One region of the Lysinibacillus sp. CNPSo 3705 genome, then DNA from elsewhere that is predicted to be linked to it. Evidence: riboswitches for the same ligand, from Rfam matches in the RefSeq annotation. Region 1 holds a riboswitch; the other holds the start of a gene.
What was found. A riboswitch is a leader RNA that binds a small molecule or an ion and turns the genes downstream of it on or off. The one in region 1 is predicted to bind cyclic di-GMP.
Positions count from the first base shown of each region.

Region 2: linked by a shared signal. The riboswitch ahead of PVA17_RS18320 (amidase) and the one ahead of PVA17_RS13935 (methyl-accepting chemotaxis protein) in region 1 are both predicted to bind cyclic di-GMP.

Region 1 covers NZ_JAQZSD010000030.1:35,449-45,030, forward strand. Annotated here, with positions in the region: gene rlmD (23S rRNA (uracil(1939)-C(5))-methyltransferase RlmD) at 1-1,089, shown strand, start outside; gene PVA17_RS13900 (hypothetical protein) at 1,095-1,283, shown strand; gene PVA17_RS13905 (tRNA dihydrouridine synthase) at 1,558-2,526, shown strand; gene PVA17_RS13910 (GNAT family N-acetyltransferase) at 2,564-3,487, opposite strand; gene PVA17_RS13915 (MFS transporter) at 4,083-5,297, shown strand; gene PVA17_RS13920 (alpha/beta-type small acid-soluble spore protein) at 5,625-5,822, opposite strand; gene PVA17_RS13925 (YehS family protein) at 6,028-6,522, shown strand; gene PVA17_RS13930 (hypothetical protein) at 6,787-6,981, shown strand; cyclic di-GMP riboswitch class I at 7,195-7,280, shown strand; gene PVA17_RS13935 (methyl-accepting chemotaxis protein) at 7,389-9,131, shown strand; gene PVA17_RS13940 (SDR family NAD(P)-dependent oxidoreductase) at 9,131-9,582, shown strand, end outside.
Region 2 covers NZ_JAQZSD010000051.1:1,714-11,295, forward strand. Annotated here, with positions in the region: gene PVA17_RS18310 (saccharopine dehydrogenase family protein) at 1-371, shown strand, start outside; gene nspC (carboxynorspermidine decarboxylase) at 368-1,507, shown strand; gene PVA17_RS18320 (amidase) at 1,550-2,437, opposite strand; cyclic di-GMP riboswitch class I at 2,480-2,568, opposite strand; gene PVA17_RS18325 (chemotaxis protein CheW) at 2,901-3,389, opposite strand; gene PVA17_RS18330 (M20/M25/M40 family metallo-hydrolase) at 3,415-4,530, opposite strand; gene PVA17_RS18335 (hypothetical protein) at 4,761-5,066, shown strand; gene PVA17_RS18340 (coiled-coil domain-containing protein) at 5,165-6,124, opposite strand; gene PVA17_RS18345 (acyl-CoA carboxylase subunit beta) at 6,268-7,815, opposite strand; gene mce (methylmalonyl-CoA epimerase) at 7,821-8,234, opposite strand; gene prli42 (stressosome-associated protein Prli42) at 8,360-8,455, shown strand; gene PVA17_RS18360 (aromatic acid exporter family protein) at 8,476-9,453, opposite strand.

The DNA.
Region 1 (9,582 bases):
CAGTTAAAATGGAAAGAAAACATGGTGCGTAATGTCATGCAGCGCATTGGTAAAATTAACGCGCCTGTTCTACCAGTGAAGGGCATGGAAGAGCCTTGGCATTACCGTAATAAAGCGCAAATACCTTTCTCCTCAAATGAAGCAGGACAAGCAATTGCTGGTTTCTACAAAACGAAGTCTCATAGTATTGTGGATATGGAGCGATGCTTAATTCAGACTGGAGAAGCGGACGCTATTCTTGCAGGTTTGAAAAAGGAATTAGCGGCAATCGGTATTCGACCATACAACGAGCAAACACATGAGGGAATGCTACGCCACGTAGTTATTCGTAAAGCACGAGCAACTGGTGAAGTGATGGTTGTTGTCGTAACTAAAAAGAAAAAATTCCCGCAAAAAGAAGCCGCTGTTGCGACAATCCAAAAGCTTGTCCCGAATGTTACATCCATTATGCAAAACGTTAATAGCGACAAAACGAACGTTATTTTCGGTGATGAAACCGTAAATCTGTGGGGCAAGGACGTTATTATTGATACAATTGGCGATGTTCGCTTTGAAATTTCAGCCCGTTCATTTTACCAAGTAAACCCTGAGCAAACGGAAGTTCTATACAAACAAGCATTAGACTACGCTAACTTGCAGGGTGATGAACGAGTAATTGATGCATACTGTGGTATCGGCACAATTTCTTTATTCCTTGCACAAAAAGCAAAGGCTGTTATGGGGGTTGAAATTGTCCCACAAGCGATTGAAGATGCAAAACGCAATGCAGCACTTAATGGCTTTACGAACACGTATTTCGAGGCTGGGCCAGCAGAGGAAGTTATTCCACGCTGGTATAAGGAAGGTAAAGAAGCGGATGTTTTAGTAGTTGACCCACCACGCAAAGGCTGCGATGAGGCTCTTCTTCAGACGATTTTAGAGCAACGTCCTAAGCGTGTTGTGTATGTGTCCTGTAACCCAGCTACATTAGCACGTGACCTTCGAATTTTAGAGGATGGGGGCTATCAAACGCAGGAGATTCAACCTGTAGATATGTTCCCGCATTCGACGCATGTGGAGGTTGTTACGGAACTAACTCTAAAGGAGTGATCATAATGGACGCAGCAAAAAAATGGCTCTCTATCCCGAAAGATATTAGAGAAATGCTCGTGAAAAACGTATTTTGTGGCAATTGTGGTGTAACGACAATTGTGAAGTACACGATACAAGAGGGAGAATATGCCCCTGTATTGAAGGGGAAATGCAAGACTTGTGGTAGGGATGTTGCTCGGGTGATTGATTAGTAAATGATAGAACTCTGAAAGGATGGAGTGAATATTCCATCCTTTTTGTGTAAACATGGAAGGGTTTTGGTTGAATTTTATGCTTGAATAGAAGAGGTTACTTTTGATATATGTGAATGAAAATAAACATTACCGACTTTCACAAATTATAAATGCCAAATGTATTTGTGTTTGATAATCAGTTATTGAGCATGATATAAGTGTAAAAGAAGTAGAACATTTGGCTTCATATATTTTGATCGAGAGCTTGAAGTTGAGAGGATTTGAGTTTGACATGATAGATAATTTTTGGCGTGACTTACCGCGACCATTTTTTGTACTTGCACCAATGGAAGATGTGACGGATGTTGTTTTTCGTCATGTAGTAAGTGAAGCCGGTCGACCGGACGTATTTTTCACAGAGTTTACAAACTCGGATAGCTATTGTCATCCAGAGGGTATGAAAAGTGTGCGTGGTCGTTTAATTTTTACAGAAGATGAACAGCCAATGGTGGCACATATTTGGGGGGATAATCCCGAATATTTTCGTCAAATGAGTATTGGTATGGCGGAGCTAGGTTTTAAAGGTATCGATATTAATATGGGTTGTCCTGTACCGAATGTGGCATCGAGAGGGAAAGGTAGTGGCCTTATTCTGCGTCCAGACGTTGCGGCAGAGCTTATTCAAGCGGCAAAAGCAGGAGGACTACCTGTCAGCGTGAAAACACGACTTGGCTTTAAAGAGGTAGATGAGTGGGGGGAGTGGCTAACGCATATTTTAAAGCAGGATATTGCGAACCTTTCTATTCATTTACGTACAAGAAAGGAAATGAGCCAAGTAGATGCGCATTGGGAGCTAATTCCGGAAATCAAAAAATTGCGTGACCGTATTGCACCAAATACGTTGCTAACAATCAATGGAGACATTCCTGACCGTCAAACTGGGCTACAGCTTGCTGAACAATATGGTATTGATGGCGTTATGATTGGGCGAGGTATTTTTAAAAATCCATTTGCTTTTGAAAAAGAGCCGAAAGAGCATAGTAGTAAAGAGTATCTTGATCTTTTAAGACTGCAGCTTGATCTTCAAGATCAATATGCAGAAGTACTACCACGTTCAATCTCTGGGCTGCATCGCTTTTTCAAAATTTATGTTAAAGGATTCCGTGGAGCTGGTGAATTAAGAAATCAATTGATGAACACGAAATCAACAGATGAAGTGCGCGCATTACTTGATAACTTTGAATCAAACAATGTTAAATGACGAAAAAGAGGGGCAATGAACCCCTCTTTTTCGTTGCCTAATTCAGTTTTGTAAAGTACCTTATCTCTTCTGTATCCGTATAAAAACCGACCGACTCGTATAGAGATAAAGCTGACTTATTTGTAGTTAGTACCATGAGAGTAGCTTTTTGTAGCTGATGAGACTTAAGGTATGTCATGGCTTGCGTAAGCAAAAACTGGGCAATACCACGTTTCCTCCACGGTTTACGGACAAAAACGTCCTCTATTACACCGTAGTCTTCTTCTTGCCATGCCATCAGTCCGCCAATTATAACGTCTGTTTGACATATGACCATGGATGTCCATAGCTTGTTGTTCTTGTATTCAGATAACCTATTTAGACCAAGTGGAGTGTCTGGCCAAATTTCGGCTTCTATATCGAGATAATCTCTTTCCTCGCTAGATGTCTCCATGTTCCAGTGTGAGAATTGAAATTCTTCTTGTAATGTTAATGCAGGAATAGGTTTATTCAAATCACGATTCATACGATATAGGCTATTTAAAGGGAGGTAGCCTTTTTGGATAAAAAACTGATTGTTTGCAGTTTCTTCGGAGTCGTTACCAACGCATAGGATTGTTCCATATTCTTTAGGCAAAGTTTCCTTTAATTGTTGTGCTCTTGTAAAAAGATATTGATAGACTTTATCGAGCAGAGCAATGTCATGTTCTCTGTCAGAAATAGTTTTAAGATTAACGTATATTGAGTGGTTATTCTCTATTGAACGACCGGGGGGTACAACGTTAATGATACTAACTTGCCCCTTAGCGACCATTTTCCCATTTTCAAATGCGCAATAAACGTTACGCCAATTATCTTCGTCTCCGACCCACCAAAATGTCGCATTTTCTTTTGCTGTTACGGATTGGTACAATTCTCTAAGTAAAGGCATGTCTCCATGTTCGAAATTACGTATGAAAATTTCTGTTGATGATTGGCCCAAAATAATCCTCCTCGTAGTATGGGATTTCGCAGTTTAGAAGGTTACTATGCGATATCTATACATTATATATCATAAAATGGTATTATATGTAATAATATTTTTGGTGCTTAAATCTTTCTAAAATAGCCTGTTACCCATTGCCCAAAAGGAGAATTAACGATGTACAATTGAAGACGATACTGAATTAAGTGCGCTTATTCAAGAAAGCTTGGAGCGCTATGGGTATACTGTTGTACAGTCTGAAGACTTTTTTAATATAAAATGGCCTCCTATCTAACTAGAAGGTGATTTTTTCTACTATAAGGCATTGCTTTTTTAATAATAATCTTATAAAATGTAGAACAACATAAAAGAACGAAATAAAATTCCTTTAATACGGTCCAGAGAGGCTGAAAAGGGCTACTTGATATTTTAAGGCTAATAATATCTTTGATTTGGCATGCCCTTTTGTCCTCTGTGACAGGAGGGCTTTTATTTTGCATTTAACCTCTTTTAATGGAGTCCCGTGAGGCTTCAAAAGAGAATGGACAAGAATTGTATAATCCATTCCCTCAAAAAGAGCTTTTTATCAACAAGAAACTGGAGGATTGTAAAGATGGATTATCGTAAGAAAACAGTGGTAGCTTCAGTAGCTGGTTTAACGTTGGAAGGGATGGACATTATGTTTATCTCCTTTGCGATGACAATGATTATTTCGGAATTTAACATTGATTTCGCAACAGGTGGGCTCATTTCTTCCGTAACGAATATTGGTATGCTGTTAGGTGGCATTATTTTCGGGGTTTTAGCTGATAAGTATGGGCGAGTAAAAGTATTTACTTATACCGTCTTGTTGTTTGCGCTTGGTACAGCTTTAACGGGGTTAGCAACAAATATTGAACAAATTTATATGTATAGATTTATCGCTGGTCTTGGTGCAGGGGGCGAATACGGTATTGGTATGGCGCTTGTTGCCGAGGCTTGGCCGAAGAATAAGCAAGGGAGAGCCTCTTCCTATGTTAGTGTAGGTGCTCAATATGGAGTTATTTTAGCAGCGTTACTAAGTGCCGTTATTCTTCCGACTTTAGGATGGAGAGCTTTATTCTTTGTTGGAGTGTTACCTGTTATTTTCGCATACATTGTGCGAAAAAATCTTGAGGAATCACCAGAGTGGGTGGCTGCTCAGAAAAATAAAAAAATCAACAAGCAACATGAAAAAGGGAAGTTGGCGCAGCTATTTGAAACGCCTCGAACTTCGATGACGACAATATCATTAATCGTTATGGCAACTGTTCAAATTGCTGGTTACAATGGCTTAATGATTTGGTTGCCATCTATGTTGCAAAAATCTCAAGGTCTATCCGTTTCAAGCTCGGCACTTTGGACAATTAGCACAGCAGTTGGCATGATTATTGGGATGCTAACATTTGGGCGAGTTATGGACCGATTTGGCGCAAAGCGTGCATTCGGAATCTTTTTACTTACCTCTGCATGTGCAGTGTTTTTATATGCTTATGCCACAGGTAGTTTCGCAATTTTATTAGGTGGTGCAATTGTCGGCTTTTTCTCAAACGGGATGTTCGCAGGGTATGGAGCTTTAATTAGTAGCTTCTATCCGGTGCAAATTCGTAGTACAGCAACAAATACGATTTTTAACTTTGGTAGAGCAATTGGAGGATTTTCACCAATCTTTGTCGGCTATATTCTTCAAAGTTATGATATGACGGTCGTTATGATCTATTTAGCTGCCCTATATTGTATTTCCTTTATCGTGATGCTTACTCTAAAAAAAGGGGCAAGCGAGGCTTTACAACCGGTTGGAATTAAATAAATCAATGATGCCTTGGCATAATTGTGTCTGGAATCGGCTTTGTGCTTAGGCCTGCAGATGTTTTTTGCGCAAAAGCGTAGTGCTAACGCTGCGTCAGCAACAGCACGATGCAGGTCAGTTAGCCGTTATCGCATGGATGCGATGACATCCTCGAACTTCTTTCCGATTCCGTGACATCCGCCGGAGGCTTTAACTTCTTTCAGCGGATGTTTTTGACTGGAAGCGTGCGACGGGTACAGATGTTTAAAGACACCCGCTGAAAGAAGTTAAAATATGAAAGAACGAATGCCAATTTAAAAAGCGATTCGTTCTTTTTTAATTTTATTATTATAATAAACCTTTTGAACGTTTTTCAGCCATTTCTACGAGGCGTTTTGTTATTTCTCCCCCGACTGAACCGTTTGCACGAGAAGAGGCTTCTGGCCCTAATTGTACATTAAATTCTTGTGCGATTTCATATTTCAATTGATTAACGGCTTCATGTACACCGGGAACTAGAAGCTTATTTGAACTACGATTAGCCATTTATCTCACCTCCTTGTGATTAGAATGGTCGAGAGTTAGCTAATCATACATGTTAAAAAATAAAATGCACATTCTAAATACTATAGTAAAGTAACTTTTGGAAAGCTAACTAAAATTGTGAATGTCTCTGCTATAATAAAGTAATGCTTCAATTAGGATAGGATTATTAGAAGCGCTTTTACCGTTAAAAATGGAGGTTGTTAAAATGACGAACAATGATATTTTAATTCGTTTAAGATATGCATTAGATATCAAAAATACAGATATGGTTAAAATTTTTCAGCTAGGTGGCATGGACTATACGAAAGAAGAAGTATTGAACATGCTCATTAAAGTTTATGATGAGGAAGAAGCACCAGAAGAATACATTAAATGTAATAATAAAATGTTAGAGGCTTTTTTAAATGGCTTTATTACATTTAAACGAGGTCCGCAAAAGCCTAAGCCAGGTCAATCAGAAGGACCACTACCTGTTTCAGGAAAAGAAAGCCCTAATAATATGTTATTAAAGAAAGTAAAGATTGCGTTAGCCTTAACGAGTGAGGAGATGCTCGATATTTTATATGATGGAGGCGTTAGCGTTTCGAAAGGCGAGTTAGGTGCCATTTTAAGAAATCCAAGTCATCGTAACTATAAAGAATGTGGCGATCGCTTTGTGAGAAATTTTTTAAGAGGGCTGACAGATAAGTATAGAAATTAAAATAACATTCACTGTGGATTGTCAAGTATGAATTTTTTAAAAAAACTAATGGATTAATGATTAACAAAGCAACTGCCATTTTGCAGTTGTTTTTTTGTGAAAAAATTACGTAAAAATACTCGTTGTGATAAAAATATTCTGTAAAAAGCGCGTTTTTCTTAGTTGAATATAGTTGACAATTTGTGACGGAATTGTGTACACTAAAAATACATAAAGTTGTCACAAAGAGGAAAAATAAATGTTCACGAACAGAGGGGTGCTTTTATGTTTGGATTAAACATTTTATTAGTTGCTTTCGCATGTGTTACGATTCCGCTTGTTGTTGCTTCAGTAATGTTAGACATTTTTTATGCAGAAAAGAAACAAGTTCGTTTTTCATTACGCCGTACATCGATGTGGTATTCCTGCATGTTTGCGTTAGCATTTATACCGTCGGTTTTATACATGACACTAAAATAATAATCATTTAGGGGTAATTGATTATTTAAAAATTATAGTAGCAGCTACAATTTTGCGTTGTAGCTGTTTTTTATTTCCCTGAAGAGAATTGTGGATGTGCCGAGAAAATTGTGTAATATTATTCATTTTATTGAATTGGTAAAATAGTAAATATTATGTGTTTTTTTATCTAGTTACATTGACTACTTTTACCCATTGTGTTAATTTGAGGAGGAAAAAGATGGGCAAATCTGCTGAAAGGTAGAGACGCAAAGCTACAGGTCTAAGGTAATGAATACTATGATGGCTGAGCTGCAAAGGAGTACTAGTTAAGTACATCTATAGCTAGTCATATTCTTTGATGCCTATTTCTTTTGAAATAGGTTATTTTTTTTGCCCAAAATACGATCAAGGAGGAAGTAATAATCATGAAGTTGTTTAAAAATGTTTCATTAAAAAGCAAACTTTTACTAACGGTTTCTATTATTGTTTTGCTTCTAATTGCTATTATTACTACACAAAGTATTAGAGAATTAAACAATCGAATGTCTGTTGATTTAGAGCAAGAGTTGAAAAGTGTTGGTTTATTGACAGCTATGAATCTTGATAGGAATGATGTTAAAGATTTATTGACTGAAAAGGGAGAGACGAATGCTAAATTTAAAAAAATTCAAAAGCAACTCGATAAGATTCAAGAAGAACAAGGTATTATGAGTTGGAGCTATATTTGGGATGTGAAGGACGCAGATGGCGTTAACCCGATCGGCTATACATCTAATTTGAACGAGGTCTATGAAGCGGGTGAAATCTTTACTGATTTAGCAGATGAACATGTAAAAACGGCTAAATTGGCAATTAAAAATAATAGCACTGCTGTAACTGATATTTTCGAAGATCCTTATGGTTCATGGCGAACTGTGTTTACCCCTATTAATGATGACAATGGCAAGCTCATTGCTTTATTAGGTATTGATTATTCTGCGGACTACATAAATACGATCATTAAAACAAGTGTCATAAAACAAATCGTTCTAGCTGTTATTGGAATTTTACTTCTATTAGTTTTACTCTACATAATTATTGATCGTCTATTAAAACCACTTAAGAAAGTAGTGAACGCTGCAAATCAAGTAGCGAATGGACAATTGATAAATGTAGATTTAGAAATAACGAAGGACGAAATAGGAAATTTATCTAAATCTATTCAAACGATGGTTTCCAATTTACAACATATTATTTTAAATATTAGAAATACATCTGACAACGTTTCTTCAGCTGCTAATCAGCTAACTATTAATGCAGCAGAAACATATAACAGCTCAACAATTATTGCCCAAGACATGGGACAAATCACGCAAAACGCTGAGGCTTCAATGGTTATGACTGAGGAAACGGCTGCTGCTATGGAGGAAACAGCGACAGGCATCCAGCAAATTGCTGACTCTGCTAATACGGCAGCCGAATCATCTATTTCTGCTTCTCAAGCTTCAGAACGTGGAAATCAAGTTGTTCAGCAGGTCATTGCACAAATGGAGTTGATTAATGATTCTGTTGAACAAATCGGTACAACAATAAATGGATTACATATCAATACGAAAAAAATTAGTGATATCGTAAATCTTATTACAGCCATAGCCGATCAAACAAATTTACTAGCTTTGAATGCGGCAATCGAAGCTGCTAGAGCAGGAGAGCATGGCAAAGGCTTCGCGGTTGTCGCTGATGAGGTTAGACGATTAGCGGAACAATCATCACAGTCTGCAACGGAAATATACAATTTAATTAGTACAATACAAGCTGATTCAAATGCCTCTATCACTGTTATGGAAAAAGGGAAAGAAGATGTAAAGGCTGGTATGGAGTTTACAAACGAAGTAGGGGAAATCTTTAAAGAAATTCTCACTTCATCAGAAGAAGTTGCTAGTCAGATACGCGAAATTTCAGCTGCATCTCAACAAATTTCAGCTTCTTCGGAGGAAGTAGCAGCATCTGTCAATAATATTAAGCAATCTGCGGAGCAGTCTTCTGAATTCTCGGCGAATGTGTCAAGTGCAACGCAAGAGCAATTGACGACCATGCAAGAGGTGAAAGAAGCATCTTCTTCATTAGGAAAAACAGCAGAAGAATTGCAGGTACTTGTAGCAAAATTCAAATTGGAGAATGATCAATAATGGACATTAATTTTAAAGGAAAAAATGTACTAATTACGGGTTCAAGTAAAGGAATCGGTAAAGCCATTGCTTTGGGCTTTGCCGAGCATGGGGCCAATATATGTATCAATTATATTGGTGATGAAAATGAAGCAGAGGAGGTTCGTGCGCAAGCAGAAAAGTTTGGTGTACAGGCTATAAAATATAAAGCAGATGTATCGAATTCTCAACAAGTTCAAGCTATGTATCAATATCTGGACAAACAGTTAGGCGAAATTGATGTTCTTGTCAATAATGCTGGGTTCGCGCAGGCTTCAAGCATTACGGATTTAACAGATGAGCAGTGGGATAAAATGATCAAAGTTCATCTATATGGTTGTTTCTACAATTGTCGAGAAGCAGCAAAAAGAATGAAAGAACGAAACAACGGAAAAATGATTAATATTTCTTCAGATATTGGTAGTTTAGGTTG
Region 2 (9,582 bases), on a different contig from region 1:
TGAAAGCTGTACTACCTGATCCAGCATCACTTGGACCACGTACAAAAGGAAAAACGAATATCGGTTGTATCATTCGCGGTCTAAAAGATGGTAAAGAAAAAACATATTATGTCTACAATGTGTGTGACCACGAGGAATGCTATAACGAGGTTGGTTCACAGGCAATTTCCTACACAACAGGTGTACCAGCAATGATTGGTGCAATGCTTGTGATGAACGGTCAATGGCGTAAACCTGGCGTTTGGAATGTCGAAGATTTCAATCCAGATCCATTCATGGATGCACTAAATAAATGGGGTCTACCATGGCAAGAAAGCCATAACCCAGAATTACTTGACCTAGAGTTAGATGCAAAGGAATTAAGTCGATGAAGCCAATTGATTTCTCAAAAGTTCCATCCCCTTCTTATGTAGTGGATGAACGATTATTAACAAAAAATCTAGAACTTTTAAAATCAATTCAAGATCGCACAGGTTGCCGCATTTTACTTGCCTTAAAAGGGTTTTCAATGCATTCAACATTCCCATTAGTAGGTGAATATTTAGCAGGAATTACGTCTAGCTCATTATTTGAAGCTCGACTCGGCTATGAAAAAATGGGCAAAGAAGTTCATGTCTATGCACCAGCTTACGTCGAACATGAAATGGACGAGCTTCTTGGCTATGTTGATCATATTGTGTTTAATTCATTTAACCAATGGAATCAATATAAGGACAAAGTAAAGTCTGCTAATAAAACAATTGAATGTGGTATTCGTATTAATCCTGAGTACTCAGAAATTGAAACCGCACTTTACGACCCTTGCTACACGAATTCTCGTCTTGGCACAACATTAGCCAACTTCGACAAGTCACAGCTTGACGGTATTGATGGCTTACACTTCCATGCAATGTGTGAGCAAAACTCAGATACGTTAGAGCGTATTATACAAGTTGTCGAAGAAAAATTTGGTGATGTTTTACATCAAATGACATGGTTAAACTTTGGTGGAGGTCACCATATCACTCGTGAGGATTATGATGTAGAAAAGCTTGTGAATATTATTAATTACATTCAAGACAAGTATAACCTTCTCGTCTATTTAGAGCCAGGTGAAGCTGTTGCACTTAATACAGGCTATTTAGTAGCAACTGTTCTCGATGTACAGAAAAACGGTATGGACCTAGCAATTTTAGATACCTCGGCAACTTGCCATATGCCAGATGTTCTAGAAATGCCATACCGCCCAATGATTATTGGCTCTGGTCAACCAAATGAGCTAGCTTACACATATCGTCTAGGCGGGCTTACTTGTCTGGCTGGTGATGTAATTGGTGATTATTCATTTGAACAGCCTTTACAACCAGGCGATCGTCTAGTATTTACAGATATGGCACATTACTCAATGGTGAAAAATCATATGTTTAATGGCGTAAATCTTCCATCAATCGTTTCTTATAACGATGAAGAAGGCATTAAAGTCATTCGTGAATTTAAATTCGAAGACTATAGCGGCCGACTTTCATAAGGCAAAGAAAATCCTCTCCAACTTAATGCTGGAGAGGATTTTTTACGGCTGCATATTCATCCAACTATCGACATGATGAATGGCAAAACCATTATAACTTTTTTTATTGGCATAATGTTGATGAACTTGTGCTAACTGTTTGTTCATATAGGCTTCTCCATCATCATAAAAGGTAATATTATTCCCTTCATCAGTGGCTCCTGTTTCCACACCAATAACAATTGACTTTTTTACTTTTTTTGCATAGTTTATTTCATGTTCAACGATATTAATAATGTCTTTAGCAGCATCCCGATAAGCCATTATTGAAACACTTTCAACTTGGTCAATTACCCAGTCAGCTAATAAACCTTTACCAAATTGGTTTTTGTAAGTAATTTCATCAAACCAAAATGGCATATCAACTTCCAATGGCAATAGTAATCGGTCGGTATCCCCTTTCGCTCTAGTAACAAGCGCTTGATAGGATTCAATCGTTTTCGCTTGATTCGAGCTCCAACCACTATTTAAATAGGGCTCTACATCAAGATGAACGCCAGAAAATTGCTCTGTTGTTGCTGCATTTTCATTATATGTTTGTAACCAATCAAATAGCTGGTCCTGCATTTTAAAGCCCTCTGTTGAAACCCAACTTGCAGAACCATCTAACGCATATACTTTTATCCCTTTTGCCGTTGCTTTATCGATAAAACCTTTGTAATAATTACTTGCTATATCACTATTAATTTGTAAATATAATTTATTAACTTGTTTGCTTTCTAAAAATGAAAGTACTCCTGATTCATCTTCAACAATCTTTGCCGTGTCCCATAACCAAGTAGCCCTATCCTGCATGGCCATTGCGTCTACCTTTCCCATTGTTAATCCTAGCGTACTTATAATTGCTACTATAAAAACAATGATTGCTTTTGATAGTGAATGACTTCCCACATTTACATCTCCATTCTATTGGCCGAGGCTCATAGAACAGAACCTGGCAACCTGACAATCATGCACTAAAATAGTGTTTAGACTCATTGCTTTGCGTCCTTCCCTTTCGGTGAAGTTTGCCTTTTACAGTAGTTTTCTTACCATACATAATACGATGTTAGTATGGATATGTCAGTAGGTAAATCGCATAATTTTATTGATAACTTTCAAATATATACATATGAACACAGGTTATTTTTACTATATTAGAAATAAGTAATTTATGTTACTAACTTGTAGCGATTGAAAAATCGTGGATGGAAGAGCTAGTCGGAACGAAAATCAACGACACGTTTTGGTGATAAGCTTAATATTCGGCAGAGGTATTCCGCTTCATTTTAATAAAGCTATTTAAAAAGAAAGACAGAATCACATATATGTAATTCTGTCCCCAATATTAACTATGAAATAATCATACAAAAACTTATGCCTCTACGTTTTCTTTTTCATTTTCAAGCATTTTGTGTAAATAATTTATTATTTCACGTATACCTTCTAATGAATTCACAAGTATCTTCGGGTCAACGTAGGTGATCATACGATTTTCAAGATTAGCCACAGCTGTAAAATAGCGTGTTTTTGAATAATTAACAAGTCCCATTTGCTTTAATACCGACTCATCAAAATCAAGAATTTCACGAGCTTCTGTTACAAGTAATCCATAATTCACAACATCCGTGTTCAATACTATAATTCGTGCTGTTGTAGCATTAGAAGAACGATTATAAAGAATACGCTCAAAATCAAGCACAGGGACAAGCTCGCCACGAATTCTTGTGAAGCCTAGAAGATAATTAGGCAAGTGAGGAATCGGTGTTACTTGCTCTAACTTTTCAATCGAAATCGCTTGTTCCACGGGTACTGCGTATTCCTCTGTACCACAAGCAAAAACTACTGCCTTTACACTTTCCATGCGGTCACATCCTCGATTTTTGTAGTTATTTTTTCGCAGACTCTTTAATGATTTCAACAAGTAAATCCGCTAATTTTTCTAATTCTTCGACTGGGATTTTTTCATTTGTTGTATGAATGTCCTCGTATCCAACAGAAAGATTTACTGTAGGGATGCCGAAGCCCGCAATAACATTAGCATCGGAACCTCCGCCTGAAATACCAAGCTTTGGTGTACGATCGATGTTGTGTACAGCTGCCATTGCCACTTGCACAACTTTATCTGATTCTGTTACACGGAATCCAGGATACATTAGCTTCACTTCAACTTCAGCCTTCGCACCTAAAGAAGCCGCTACTTGCTCGAACGTCTCCTGCATATGCTTCGTTTGGGCATCTAGCTTCGCTTTGTCGATCGAACGAGCCTCCGCAAGAATCGTTACTTCGTCACAGACAATATTTGTTGCCTGACCACCCTCAAAGCGACCAATATTAGCTGTTGTTTCTTCATCTAATCGACCTAGCTTCATTTGTGCAATACATTTGGAAGCAACCGTAATCGCAGACACTCCTTTTTCTGGCGCGACACCAGCGTGTGCTGTTTTCCCAATTATTTTAACAGCAATTTTTGCTTGGAATGGAGCCGCTGTTACAATGCCTCCTACTTTGCCATCACTGTCTACAGCAAAGCCGTATTTCGCTTTAATTTTAGATGGATCTAACTCTTTAGCGCCAACGAGCCCACTTTCCTCGCCAGCTGTAATAATAAATTCAATATCACCATGTTCAATATTTTGCTCTTTTAAGCGTTTAGCCATTTCAAATAATGCGGCAAGACCTGCTTTGTCATCCGCACCTAAAATCGTTGTACCATCCGAAACGATATAACCATCTTCACGAAGAGATGGTTTAATCCCTTTACCTGGGACAACTGTATCCATATGAGAAGTAAAATAAATTGGGTCAATATCTAATGAACCCTTTAGCGTAGCAAGTATATTACCTGCTCCATGCCCGTTACGAGTATGTGCATCATCTTGTTCTACTGTAAAACCGAGTGCTGTTAATTTGTCGATTAAAATCGGCGCAATCACTTCTTCATGTTTTGTTTCTGAATCGATTTGTACGAGCTCAAAAAACTCTTCTACTAAACGACTTGTCATGTTGTAGGACTCCCTTAGTTTACGTGTTTATCCACGTCATAGTTATCTTCTATATTTTAGCATACTGCTGCGTTTGGTAAAATAAAACGATTACATTGTTTTTCAATTGATGGCAATAATTATCCTGTTCCATTCAATTCGCAAATTATAGACGGGTAATTTTTAGCTAACTAGAAATTTATGTTAAAATATTTTATAGATTATTCACGTCAATTTTAAGGAGCGGTGCCTTGAAGAAAAAAGTGATAATTATTGTTTCTTTGTTGGTTATATTTATATTGTTGCATTCGACACCAAGTATGGCATTAAGAACACATATATTTTTAATGGGTTATCCAAAAGTCGCAATTTCTTCAGAGATTACTGAAGATAAAGAACATAATGCAGTAGATCAAGATAAATTTGCTGCATTAAATGCCAAAGCCTACACCCTAACAGATCCTCCAATCGAAAAAGCTACTCATGGCGAATTAAGAAACTTTCTTGTGAGGAAATTTGGATTTTTGCATTTTGCAGAATACTACGGAGATACTTAATAACCTTCGTGGGGACTTTACAAAAAAACGCTCAGAGTATTGAGCGTTTTTTCTGCTTTTTATGTTATTACTAATTTACCGTTAAAGGGAGAGTCTTTTCACAGATTACTTTGAAAAATCGCTTCTGTTTCTTTATGTAGGGACTGCAAATAGCCATCTGCCTTATTATGTTTATCCTGTAGACGCAAGATCGTATTATGGACATCATCTTGTACACGAGAAACCTGCTCTCTAGCGGTAGATATTTTAGAATGGACAGACCAAGCTGAAAAAATATCATCAAAGAAATAGTCCGCAAATTTTACAAATCCATCTGTTTCAACTGCTAACGATTTCGTTGACATATCTTGTACATCCAGTAGTTCATTTTGGAAGCGCTGTAATGCAATTTGAGCATTATGGAGATAATTTTCGGACTCATCAAGTGCATCATGCTTTAAATGTGTAGCAATGAGACCTCCACCAAAAAACGTATCCCATGCTGAGTAACCACTTGCAGAATGCAAGGACTCTGCAGCTTGTCCAAGCTTAGTAAGCGCTGCTTCACCAGCTTCTTCCGCTTCCCCTATCTCTAAAATAAGTTGTTTCGTTAACATTTCTTCGTGCGCTAATTGTTCAAGCCTTTTTGCCTGTTCAGGCGCATGTATTTGTAAATAGCCTTTCTTTTGAGCATTTAATTGCTTTAAAACTTCATGCAACTCTTGTTCGTTAATTTGAGTAAGTTTACTGTTTATGTGCCGTAAATCATCTGTCAAATCAAGTTCCATCTTCTTTGCTTCATTTATTTTCAATTCAAGAATAGCTGCTTCATCAATTTTTTCTGCAAGTAGCTCATCTTGTTGCCCTGCCCACGTACGAATCATATTCATAAAAGAAAAACCTTCTAACTTATCGAGTTTCAAACGAATTTGATTGAGTGCTTTAGAATGTTTGTAAATTTCCTGTTGTGCACGCTCGATTTGCCTTTCAATTAAATCCTTTTGTTCACTTAACCTACTAGCAGTTCTTAATTGTGCATGAATCATTTCTTGCTCTTTTTGTAATTGTTTCCATTCCATCCATCTCAACTCCTCTTATATATATGTACGAATGAAAACAGGAAATGTTTCAATTATCTGTTATTTTCATTAGATCTTTTATTATCAAATGTTCGAAAAAAGAAAGCCTAGAAATCCCAAAGGATACTAGGCTTGTACAATTTTTATAGAGGAATGTTTCCGTGCTTTTTCTCTGGACGTGTTTCATGTTTGTTCGCTAACATATCTAGCCCTTGAATTAGCTTAATACGTGTATCACGTGGATCAATAACATCGTCTACCATACCGCGAGATGCCGCCACGTATGGATTTGCGAATTTCTCTTTATATTCTTCAATTTTCGCTGCACGTGTTGCTTCTGGATCTTCCGATTTTGCAATTTCACGCGCGAAAATAATGTTAGCTGCACCTGCCGCACCCATAACAGCAATTTCTGCGTTAGGCCAAGCAAATACTAAGTCTGCCCCAATTGATTTCGAATTAAGGGCAACGTACGCACCACCATATGCTTTACGCAGAATCACTGTGATTTTTGGTACTGTTGCTTCTGAGTATGCATAAAGGATTTTTGCTCCGTGACGAATGATACCGCCATGCTCTTGTTTAACGCCTGGGAAGAAACCAGAAACGTCTTCAAATGTGATGATTGGTATATTATAAGCATCACAAGTACGAATAAAACGAGCAGCTTTGTCTGAAGAGTCAATATCTAATCCACCAGCTAATACTTTAGGTTGGTTACATACAAGACCAACTGATTCCCCAGCAATACGCGCAAAACCAACTACAACGTTTTTCGCGAATTCTGCATGAACTTCCATAAATGAGTCTTCGTCCACTATTTGCTCGACTACTTTTCGTACATCATAAGGACGAGTTGTTTCGATCGGTACAGTATCCACGATTTCCGGACGATAGTCATCACCCTCTGGACGTGCCTGACGAGGAGCTTTTTCTTTATTATTTTGTGGTAAGTAGCTTAATAGCTTCTTAATTTGATCAATAGCTTCTTCTTCAGATGGTGCGCGGAAGTGTGCATTACCACTTACAGCGTTGTTTACTTTTGAACCACCTAAATCTTCAGCAGAGATTTTTTCACCTGTTACTGTTTCAATAACTTTCGGTCCTGTAATAAACATTTGAGATGTCTTATCAACCATTAGAATGAAGTCTGTAATTGCTGGTGAATATACCGCCCCACCAGCACATGGTCCCATGATAACTGAGATTTGAGGAATTACCCCAGAGTAGATTGCATTACGGTAGAAAATATGACCATAACCATCAAGTGAAAGTACACCCTCTTGAATACGAGCGCCACCTGAATCATTAATACCGATAAATGGTGTACCATTTTTTGCAGCTAAATCCATCACTGTTGCCATTTTTTTTGCGTGCATTTCACCAAGTGCTCCACCAAATACTGTGAAATCTTGAGAGAATAAGTATACTGGACGTCCATTAATTTTACCGAAACCAGTTACTACACCATCACCAGGGCCTTCCATCTTGTCCATGCCAAAGTCTACTGTACGGTGTGTAATGAATGGGTTGATCTCGAAAAATGTACCTTCGTCTAGTAATAATTCAATACGCTCACGAGCAGTTAATTTGCCTTTATCATGTTGCTTCTCGATGCGCTCATAGCCGCCACCAAGTTCAATTACTGTCTTACGGTCATACAAGTCATTAATTTTGTCGAACATATCCATACTGATCACTTATCCCCTTTTCCACTTTTATCGCATAATTCATATAACACACCGAAAGATGATTTCGGATGCATGAAAGCAACTTCTGCACCACCAGCACCTGGTCCTGGCTCTTCAGATAAAAGACGGACGCCTTTTTCACGAAGCTCAGCCATACGCTCACGAATACCTGTTACACCGAAGGCTACATGATGGATACCTTCTCCACGTTTTTCGATGTATCCGTGAATAGTACTTTTTTCACTCATCGGTTCTAATAACTCAATTTTTACATTACCCGCATCAATGAATGCAACACGAACCTGTTGAGATTCTACTTCTTCCACTTTCAGCAGCTTTAGGCCTAAAGTTTCTGTATAATATGTAATGCGTTCATTAAGATCGCGGACTGCAATCCCAATATGATCTACTCTCTCCATGGTGACATCTCCTTCTGTTATGGTACATAATCTATTTTACAGACTTTTTCGTCAAAACTCTACTACTTGAGAAATTTTTCAGATTTGCTAAACTATTTATAAGAAAAGAAGGAGCGAACGAGCATATGAGTAATAAAAAATTTCAAAAAATTGTCGTTTATACGATGATAGCAATCATGGTAATTTCATCTCTAGCATTCGGCTTATCAATGCTAGTGTAATGGAAAGCTAGGCGTCCGCATTACTGCGGGCGCTCTTTCTTTACCTTTAAGCCCTTAAAAGACTGCTTAATTTCTAAATAGCGATCCATTTCCTCAATAAATTGATAGAGAGCTGCTTGTGCTAAAAATTGCTCATGATTTTTCGGCAAAGGTAATTGGGCGAAATCTAACTTTACCTGCTCTAACTTCTCCCTAAAATGACTAGCCGTATTTCCTGAATGAACATGCTCACCGAGGTCTTTTAAAAAGTCAGCGACGATTACTGCCTCTTGTACTATAACAGGAAGTGCCGTTATTTTCGGAAGAACCCTATCGATAATTTCTAGCTGCTGTTCACGCATATCAAAATACACGTAGTAGTCATTTTCTCGTCTCGTAAAATGATTTTCAACATCTTTAAACGCTAGGGATTTTGCACTATTCAATATTTTAATGGCGTCAATAATTTCCTGCCCATTCCACAATGTATCGCCTTCTCTTAAATAGTTGGCAATTTCTAAAAAAATCTTACTATAAAGCTCCTCAATTTTAACTCTATAGTAATTTAATTCCTTTTGAATGTCTGGCATATACATATTTATAGCTATTCCCGTACCATATCCAATTGCCATTAATGCGAATTCATTAGAAACTAGTGCCAATGAAAAGCTTTTGGCTGCATAAATATGCATGATAATTACTGCACTAGAAACAAAACCATCTGCAACCTTTAATGATACAATTGTTGGTATGAAAACGATCAGCATACCTGCTAATGTAAGCGGATGATAGGAAAATAGCTCAAAGCTCAAAAATGCATAAAGCATACCGATAATACTTGCGACGAATCGTGTATAAGCAGCATGAAGAGATTTTTTCTTCGTTGGCTGTACACATAATATTGTTAGAATACCAGCAGATGCATAAGAAGCTAATTCAAAGTATTGGGCAATGGCAATAGCGATTGCTGCACCAAAGGCCGTTTTTAATGTACGATAGCCGATTGAAAACTTCTTCAAGTCGACTGCCTCCTATCTTTTAGTACTCTAATTTTACATGCGTGTTGATTAGCCATATTTCATAAACATAGGCTCATACCATAATGTGTGGTTGATTTCCGTTCCGGCTGGGCGCTTTCCTGGGGGCGT